Regions from separate parts of the Devosia sp. T2-14 genome, predicted to be linked through region 2. Evidence: predicted binding sites of a transcription regulator. Region 2 holds the regulator's gene; each other region holds the start of a gene.

Region 1 (3,278 bases), 1.5 Mb from region 2:
TCCTCGACCGCTTCGGCGGCAATGATGGCGACCGCATGCGGACGCAGGTGATAGTTCAGCGCCTCGCGAATGCGGAACGGGTCCCATGTCTTACCGAGATCGAAATGGGCCACCTGCCCCAGAGCATGCACGCCCGCATCGGTGCGCCCGGCCGCCTGGGTAGTGATGGTTTCGCCCGACATGGCGAGGATGGCTTCTTCGAGCGCCTGCTGCACGCTGGGGCGATCCGGCTGACGCTGCCAGCCGGAGAACGGAGTGCCGTCATATTCGATGGTGAGCTTATAGCGGGGCATCAGCCCACCATTGCCGGAAGGGTCGCTGCGCCGCGCAGGAACGTGGCGGCGTCCATGGCGCCCTTGCCTTCGCGCTGCACCTGGGTGAGGCGCACGGCGCCGGTGCCGCATGCAATGGTGAGATTGTCGAGCAGGGTGCCCGGCGCGCCCGAGCCCAAGCCGATGGTCGATCGCAGCGCCTTGATGCGCACCGGCTTGCCAGCGAGCTCAAGCTCGAACCAGGCGCCGGGAAATGGCGAGAGGCCGCGAATGTGGTTGTGAACCTCATCGGCGGGGCGCGACCAATCGATACGCGCTTCGGCCTTTTCGATCTTCTTGGCGTAGATAGCGCCCTCTTCGGGCTGCGGCGTAAAATCGAGGCTGCCGCGCTCGAGCGCCGCCAGGGCCCGGCCCATCAAGTCGGCGCCGACGCGCATCATGTCGTCATGCAACTCGCCCGCGGTCATGTCCGCCCCGATGGGAATGATCTCGCCGACGGCGACGGCGCCGGTATCGAGGCCCTCATCCATCTGCATGACCATGACACCGGTCTGGCGGTCGCCGGCCATGATGGCGCGCTGGATCGGCGCGGCGCCCCGCCAGCGTGGCAGGAGCGAACCATGCAGGTTAAGGCAGCCAAACTCTGGCGCGTCGAGCACCGGCTTGGGCAGCAGCAGGCCATAGGCCACGACCACGGCGACATCTGCCTCGTGACTGGCAAAAACGATCTGCTCGGCCTCGCCCTTGAGCGACTTGGGCGTGAAGACCGGAATGCCAAAGCCTTCAGCGGCCAGATGCACCGGCGACTTGCGCTCTTCCTGGCCACGCCCCGCGGGCTTGGGCGCACGGGTATAGACGGCAACCACCTCGTGGCCGGACGAAACGATCTCGGTCAGCGTGGGGACGGAAAAGTCCGGCGTGCCCATGAAGATGACGCGCATGTAGCAAACTCCTGGGCACGCCCTCGTGGTTCGACAGGCTCACCATGAGGGCTACTGATGGTCTACAGCGTCATCCCCACGAGGGCGGGAATGACGCTGTGTGTTGGACGTCGCGAAGGGAGGGACTAGCCGGCGGCGCGCTTGGCGGCCTTGTCGAACTTCTTGATGACCCGATCGCGCTTCAAGCGGCTGAGATAGTCGATATAGAGCACGCCATCGAGGTGATCGAGTTCATGCTGGATGCAGACGGCCAGCTTGCCCTCAGCTTCGCGCACGACTTCGTTGCCCTCGAGATCGGTGTATTTCACCGTGACGTCATTAGGGCGTTCGACCTCGTAATAAAGCTCGGGGATGGAGAGGCACCCTTCCTCGGTGACCTGCATCTGCTCGCCGAAATGGATGATCTCAGGATTGATGAGGACCATCGGGTCGGCGGGACCTTCCTCGGGTGCCACATCGATAACGACGATGCGCTTCATCACGCCTATCTGCGGCGCGGCCAAGCCGATACCCGGCGCATCATACATGGTTTCGAGCATGTCATTGGCCAGGGTCTTGATCTCGTCATCGATCTCGATGATCGGATCGGCAACGGCACGCAGGCGCGCATCTGGAATAACAAGAATGGGGCGAACGGCCATGGCAAAGTTCCGGCGGAAAGGGATTTGCCTCTCGATATGGTATTTCCGCGCGTGCGGTCAACTCTTGCCGCCCAACTCACGGAACATTTCACGAACACCCGAATCGGCGTAAGAACCAGGGATGGACACTCTTCTCTTCACGCTCGGCGATTGGCCGGTCACCCAGCAGCAGGCCCTAGTCGGCGGCGCCATCGTGGCGGCCCTGGTGGTGGTTGGACTGCTGATCGGGGCAATGCGGGCCAGCGCCGGACGCGCCGAAGCCGCCGCCCAGCAGGCGGCCGAGCAGCTGCGCAGCAATTTCGAGAGCCAGATCAGCGAGCGGGACAACCGCATCCGCGATCTCGAGGGGCAGGTTCGCCAGGTGCGTGAGCGCGGCGATGATCTGCTCGAAAGCGAGCGCGGCAAGAGCAGCGACCTTTATGCGGAACTCTCGGCGCTGCGGGCGCGCATGTCCGAACAGACCCGGCAGTCCGAAGCCAACCTGGCGCGGTTTCTCGAAGCGCGCCAGCAGATGACCGACGAGTTCAAATCCATCGCCGGGGATGTGCTGAAGAACCAGAGCGAGACCTTTACCCGGCAGAACCGTGAGCAGGTCGACGTGCTGCTCAAGCCGCTGCAGGACAAGATCGGCGAGTTCCATACCGGCCTGATCAAGGATCGGGCGACGATGGGCGAACAGATCCGCGCGCTGCTGGAAAGCAATGTGCAGATCACCACCGAGGCCAATAACCTGACGCGCGCTCTCAAGGGCAATTCGCAGACGCAGGGCGCCTGGGGCGAAATGATCCTCTCGACCATTCTCGAGAATTCAGGCCTGCGCGAGGGCGAGCAATATGTGACCCAGCAGAGCCATTCGGGCGAGAATGGCGCGCGGCTGCGCACGGACGTCGAAGTGCTGATGCCCAATGACGACCGGCTGGTCATCGACTCCAAGGTCTCGCTGACGGCCTTCGAGGCCTATACCAATTGCGAGGACGAGACGCGCGAGCAGCATCTGGCCGCCCACCTGGTCTCTGTGCGCAGCCATATCCGTACGCTGGGCGAGAAGAGCTATCAGCGCCACGCCCGCAGCAGCCTCGACTATGTGATGATGTTTGTGCCCATTGAGTCAGCATTGGCCACCGCCATACAGGCCGATGCCAAGCTGGTGGAATATGGCATGAGCCAGGGCGTGATGCTGACCACCCCAACCACGCTGATGACCGTGCTGCGCACCGTGCGCAATGTGTGGGACATCGAGAAGCGCCATCGCAATGCCGATGAAATCGCCGAACGTGCCGGCGCGCTCTACGAGAAGGTCGCGGGGTTCCTCTCGACCATGGACAAACTGGACGGGCATCTCGACAAGGCCCGGCAGAGCTTCGAGGACGCCAAGGGGCAGCTCTCGACCGGCCGCGGCAACGTGGTGCGGCAGGTGGAAATGC
Region 2 (3,278 bases):
GCGACGCGCTTGCCGTGGCGCGGGTTGCCGGCATCATGGCCGCCAAGAAGACCTCGGATCTTATTCCGCTCTGCCACCCAATTCCGCTGACCAAGGTGAGCGTCGAGATTGCGCAGGATGGCGAAAATGCCATCCTCATCCACGCCACGGCCGAGACCACTGGCCAGACCGGCGTTGAAATGGAAGCGCTGCTGGCGGCATCCACATCGGCGCTGACGCTCTTTGATATGGCCAAGGCGATCGACCGGGCCATGACCGTGACCGACATCTGCGTGCTGGAGAAATCCGGCGGCAAATCAGGCGATTTCACCCGGACATGAGCCTGCTTCCTGTCGACGACGCCATTGCCGCCATCCTCAAACGCGTGCCCGCGCCGCAGGGCGAAACCGTGCCGCTGCAGGAGGCAGCCGGCCGGGTGCTGTTCGCCCCGATCATTGCCACGCACGACCAGCCCCCGTTCAACGCAAGCGCCATGGACGGCTACGCCCTCCGCGCCGCCGATATCGTGGACGGCCACAACCTGTCTGTTATCGGCACCTCGCAGGCCGGAGCGGGCTTTGCGGGGACTGTGGGCCCGGGCGAGGCCGTGCGTATCTTCACCGGCGCGCCGGTGCCCGAGGGCGCAGACACCGTCATCATGCAGGAAGAGGCCGTCGTGAACGGCTCCATGGTCCGCTTCACCGTCCCTGCCCGCCGCGGCCACAGTGTGCGTCCGCGCGGCAACGACTTTGCCACCGGTCAGCCTCTGGTGGCACCCGGCGCACGCCTCGGCCCCATGCACCTCGCCGTCGCCGCAGCGGCCAATATGGGTGAACTGAGCGTCGCGAAACGTCCACGCATCGCCCTGCTGGCGACTGGCGATGAGCTAGTTCTGCCCGGCGCCGAGCTTGGTCCCGACCAGATCGTGGCCTCCAACAGCTTTGGGCTGGCGCCCCTGCTGGCGCCCTACGCCGAAACGGTTTCTGACCATGGCATCGCCCGCGACGACCGCTCGGCGCTACGAAGCAAGCTCGTCGAGATCTTCGCCGGCGAACCCGACATTCTGGTCACCACAGGCGGCGCCAGCGTCGGGGACCACGATATCGTGCAGGAAATCCTGCTCGAACTGGGCGTTACCCTCGACTTCTGGCGCATCAACATGCGCCCCGGAAAACCGCTGATGTTCGGCATGCGCGGCAAGACGCTGATCTTCGGACTGCCCGGCAACCCGGTCTCGGCTATGGTGACGGCGCTGGTGTTCATCCGCCCGGCCCTGCGAAAGTGGCTCGGTTATGCCGAACCGACGCGCTGGCACCTGCCCCTGGCGTCTGCCACGCCACCGAATACTGCGCGGCGCCACTTCATGCGCGCCCGCCTCGTTCACACGACGACGGGCCCGGTGCTGGAGCCCATCAGCCAGACCGACAGCGGCCACACGTCCTCGCTCGCCGCGGCCGACATGCTAATCATCCAGCCTGAGAACGATCCCGGCCAGCCCGCCGGCACCATCGTTGAGGCCATGCCGATCGACGACTTCTGACGCCCAGCTCGAAGTCGCAGCGCGAATACTTCATTTTCGTGGGATATTGCGGAACATAACTGGAACACGTATAGTCGTTCTGTCTATGTTCCGATTCTCTCATCGAGGGGCCCATGCTCACGCGCAAACAACACGAGCTGCTGATGTTCATCCATGAAAGGATGAAAGAAAGCGGGATTCCGCCGTCCTTCGATGAAATGAAAGACGCGCTCGATCTTGCGTCGAAATCGGGCATCCACCGGTTGATCACAGCGCTGGAAGAGCGCGGCTTCATCCGCCGCCTGCCCAACAGGGCGCGCGCGCTTGAAGTGGTCAAGCTGCCCGACTCCATGAACCCCTCGCTCGGAGGCCGCCGCGCCCGGTTCGAGCCATCGGTCATCGAAGGGAACCTGGGCAAGGTCGCGACGCCCCCCTCGCGCGTCACCGCCGCCGAAGATTATGCCCGGCCGGTGTCGATCCCGGTCATGGGCCGCATCGCTGCCGGTACGCCCATTGAAGCCATTCAGAACCACTCCCACACCATCATGGTTCCACCCGAAATGCTGGGTGCAGGCGAGCACTATGCACTCGAAGTGCGTGGCGACTCGATGATCGAGGCCGGGATCTTTGACGGTGACACCGTGCTCATCAAGAAGCAGGACGCAGCCAGCACCGGCGAGATTATCGTTGCTCTTGTAGACGATGAAGAAGCCACCCTTAAGCGCCTGCGCCGCAAGGGTAATACTGTGGCACTTGAAGCCGCAAACCCGGCCTACGAAACCCGGATCTTCCCGCCCGACCGCGTCAAGGTGCAGGGCCGTCTCGTCGGCCTGCTGCGCAAATACTGAGCCGCTTTTGATCTCGCGGTTGAGCTGCTGCTCGTCCGCCACCTCTTTCAGCTGGTAATGCCGTGAAGCCTCGACCGTTTTAGGACGGAACGAGGCTTTGGCGTTTCCTCCGCATGGCTGATCAGTTACCCGGGCCGTCGAGTGGCTCTGGCTGGGCAAGAGGCCATGCTCGGTCACTGAAATGACACCACCGCGAAACTGCGATCGCCAATCCAGCCAGAATTAGGCGTTCGCTTGAAGCACTCGCGGCCGTCCACCGGCGGTGGTCTACGGCGCTCAACCTTCAGGCAGCGTTGTTTGGGGTCGCTTCGGCGATTTCAACTGTGTCCACTACCGTTTCGTGGGTTCTCGCCGCAGACCAGCGCGAAACAATCACATCGCCGAATTTACTTGCGCCAGCAATTTGTTCTCCTGCCCAGGTCTGCGCGAGACCTTGCGGTCGACGGCGTTCCGTGCAATAAAGCGGCATACGTTTTCAGCCTAAGTCGGCTGCTGATGCCGGTACGCCGGACCTTGGCTTCCTTCTCTATCATGCGAACGTTACCTCTCATTGGCATGTTGCCACCGAGAAACTGGCTCGTTCGCTGATGCTACGAGCAAAAGGAAACTACTATGGCCCTGATCACCGGCACCGTTAAGTTCTTCAACACCACCAAGGGCTTCGGCTTCATCTCGCCCGAAAACGGCGGCAAGGATGCCTTCGTCCACATCTCCGCCGTTCAGCGTTCGGGCCTCCAGGGCCTCTACGAGAACGACAAGGTGACCTACGAGCTCGAGACCGGCCGTGACGGCAAGGAATCGGCAACCAACCTGACCCTGCTCTAGTAGCATCAGGCTGTATGCAGCGAGCGCGCTTCGGTGCTGCTCGCGAGAGACCACCGTGCTTCTGGCGCGGTGGTTTTTTTTGTTTTGGCGTGTCGCTCGCGTTGTTC
Region 3 (3,278 bases), 1.4 Mb from region 2:
ATCGGCCGCCGCCCGCAGGCCCCGGATATCGGCATCACCATCATTGCGCGCCAGAGTGAATCGGAAGCCTTCAAGCGTGCCGATGAGGTGGCCTTCCAGCCGTACTTCGCCGCGCTCATTGATCTCGGGAGATGCCATACGTTTGTCTTTCAGGTGACGAAGCAGCACACTGGTGCGCCGGTCGACGAACCGCTGTGTGAGACGCTCATGCAAAGCGTCGCTCAGGCGGTCTTCAATGTCTCGGGTCTTTTCGCGCCAATGTGAAGGGTCTGCAAGCCAGTTTTTGCGGTTCGCGACAAAGGTCCAAGTCCGGATCTGCTTGATCCGGTTGCTCAAAGTGTCAATATCGCCGCTCGCATTGTCGCAAAAGCGAACCTGCTCGGCAATCCAGTCCTCGTTGACCTTGCCCCGCTTGACTAAGTCCGAGTAAATCCGCGTGACGATTTCGCCGTGATTGGCAGGCGAAATTCCTTGGTAATCCGGGATTTGGCAGCACTCCCAGAGCAGGCGCGCGCCATCAAGCCCCCGTGCCAGGGCCCCCGCTTCATTGCGCGCCACGAACTCCAGGGCATGCTGGTCAGTCGCTATCGGGACCCGGGTGAGACTGCGGTGCTCGGGGGCCACTTCAAGGCTGTTGCGCAAGGCATTGATGGAAGAGAAATCCAGCTGATTGTTGCGCCATTGCAGCACTTTCAGCGGCTCGAAGTCGTGCGTTTCGAGCGCAACGACCATTTCTTCATCGAATCCCTCGGTGCCGCCGGTGACGCCAAAGGTGCCATTGTGGGCATGCCGGCCGGCCCGGCCGGCGATCTGGCCCAGCTCGGCCGGCGTCAGCGGACGACTGGTATGGCCATCGAACTTGCTGTCATCGGCGAAGGCCACGTGATGGATATCGAGGTTCAGACCCATTCCGATGGCGTCGGTGGCGACCAGGAAATCGACATCGCCATTCTGGTAGAGATCGACCTGGGCATTGCGGGTGCGCGGCGACAGCGCGCCCATCACCACGGCCGCCCCGCCCCGTTCGCGGCGGATCAGTTCGGCGATCGCGTAGACCTGCCGCGCCGAGAAGGCGACGATGGCCGAGCGCGGCGGCTGGCGCGAAATCTTCTTGGACCCGGAATAGGTCAGCTGGGAGAAGCGCGGCCGGTCGACGATATCGGTATGGGGCAGGAGCTTCCGGATCACCGGAGCCATGGTGGCGGCCCCCAGTAGCAGGGTCTCGCTGCTGCCCCGCGCATTGAGGATGCGATCGGTGAACACATGGCCGCGGTCGAAATCGATCGCCGTCTGGATTTCGTCGATGGCGACGCAATCGACACGGATATCGGTGGGCATTGCTTCCACCGTACACACCCAATAGCGCGGCTTGGGCGGAACAATGCGCTCCTCGCCGGTCACCAGGGCTACCGCCTGCACGCCGACCCGCTCGACGCAGCGCTGATAGACCTCCCGCGCCAGCAGACGCAGCGGCAGGCCAATCATCCCCGTGGGATGGGCCAGCATGCGCTCGATGGCAAAGTAGGTCTTGCCGGTATTGGTGGGGCCAAGGATCGCCTTGACCGATTGGGGGGGCGCGAAAGTCATTTGGCGCAATGTAGGACGTCGAAACCGGCGATGCGAGAGGTGGCGCGCATTGTCCCAAGAAAGGACGAGGATTGCCACGGTTTTGTCACCGAGCTTAACGCGCAGAACACAAAGAGAACGAAACGGAACCGAATCGGTGTGAATCGCTGAATCTGGATTCGTTCACGGCTAGGGATGGTGGGTGCGGCATGGCCATGCCACCAGAGAGCACACCCGGCCCGTCGCAACTGGCCAAAACAGCCTCCGGCCCTTCAACATCGCTAATGACGGGTTAATTTTCGATGGAAAGCGCCAATCCTCAACGGAAGGTAAAGGGCTGGCCCCATGGTGTTTTTTGCAGATTTATTCGCAATGGCCCGGCATGCCTGGGGCTGCAGCGCACAAATTGACGAAATCACCGATTGACCGCCCCAAACTGGGACACAGCATCAGCCGGCCGGCCGTGGGGACCAGGCCCGGACGGTGCTCCCAACGAGATCAGAACGGCAACGTCTCAGATTGGCACAAATTTAGCTCAAATGCCGCCAAGGAGTTCATACACAGCCCAAACCCGGAACGAACAGGGGCAGAATCGGGGCATTTCGCCCAATGCCGCTTTGTTCACCACGATAGATGGTGGCGGCCCTGCGCTGGGAGCCACAAGCGCTGCGCCGTGATAGCCGAACGCACGCGCCCGCGGCCGAAACCCGTTCAGCTTGGTTATCGCGCGGTTAATTCCGGCGGGTTTGTGGGAAGTGTGACCAGAGCGTTGCGCACAAAAGCGCGAACACCCAGACACAATTAAGGCCCCGGCACAGGCGGCGCGGGGCCTTGGAAAGCCTATCCTAACGAAAAACCCGTTGACCGTCCCGAAGCGGGACGGCGCGATCAGGATTTGAGGCCGGTCAGGATCATCGACAGATCGCCCATATTGGTGCCCAGCAGCACGCGATAGGGGATGTAGTAACCGGTTTCGCCCAGTGGCGCGTACCAGACGATGATGCGCTCACTCTCGGCGAGGTAGGTGGTGATCTCCGAACTCGCAAAATGGCCCGAGATTGGATCGTAGTTGACGGTGCAGAGCACGACCGGCCCCTGATAGCCGGTTCGCGGCGAGGTTGCCTTGTCTTCGCCGGCATAGGTCATGGCGATGTTGAAGCGCTCGACCCCGGTAAAGATATTGGCCTTGCGCTGGCAGAGGTTCTTGTCGAGCGCCTTGCCCTTGAGCACGAAGGCCGAGAGGAAATCGCCCACCCCGGTCAGGTGACGGCGCTCCAGCGGGACGCGATCATAATTGTCGAGAATAGGCGGCTCGACCTTGAAGGCGGACACATCGCGCCCGGCAAACGTGACGTCGACCGAGAAGGTTTCGCCATTGGCCTTGGTCTGAAGATCGAATTTCTGGGCGGCCAGACCATCGCCCGAAGAGCGGCCGCTGGAACTGGCCTTGGCAGTGCCGCTGGCAACGAACGTGCCCAGCCCCGCCACATTGGCCGACAGATCCAGGCTATACCGGCTGCCGTCGTCCTTGAGGTCGACCTTCATGGCGGCAATATTGATGCCACCCAGGGTCATCACATAGCTGGCCGTCGCATCGACCTCGGCTGCGGTCGCCGGATGGCTGATAAACAGGGCCAGCGCGGCCAGCGGGGCAAGGCGGAACGGGTTCAAGGGCGTAAGGTCTCTGCGAAGGGCGGAACGAATCAGGTGAT

The links. The regulator LexA, encoded in region 2, represses DNA repair genes until DNA is damaged. The targets are predictions, from matches to a motif close to TGTTCNNNNTGTGTTCNG.
Region 1: ACZ5WT_RS09050 (DNA recombination protein RmuC) is a predicted target of LexA. The motif match lies at 1,934-1,951, and genes of this name have one in related genera.
Region 3: ACZ5WT_RS04030 (helicase-related protein) is a predicted target of LexA. The motif match lies at 1,690-1,707, and genes of this name have one in related genera.

The regions. Positions count from the first base shown of each region.
Region 1 covers NZ_AP027921.1:1,833,871-1,837,148, reverse strand. The annotation lists gene truA (tRNA pseudouridine(38-40) synthase TruA) at 1-293, opposite strand, end outside; gene fmt (methionyl-tRNA formyltransferase) at 293-1,213, opposite strand; gene def (peptide deformylase) at 1,339-1,854, opposite strand; gene ACZ5WT_RS09050 (DNA recombination protein RmuC) at 1,976-3,278, shown strand, end outside.
Region 2 covers NZ_AP027921.1:3,349,489-3,352,766, forward strand. The annotation lists gene moaC (cyclic pyranopterin monophosphate synthase MoaC) at 1-320, shown strand, start outside; gene ACZ5WT_RS16455 (molybdopterin molybdotransferase MoeA) at 317-1,519, shown strand; gene lexA (transcriptional repressor LexA) at 1,633-2,346, shown strand; gene ACZ5WT_RS16465 (cold-shock protein) at 2,959-3,171, shown strand.
Region 3 covers NZ_AP027921.1:834,285-837,562, forward strand. The annotation lists gene ACZ5WT_RS04030 (helicase-related protein) at 1-1,587, opposite strand, end outside; gene ACZ5WT_RS04035 (DUF3108 domain-containing protein) at 2,455-3,237, opposite strand.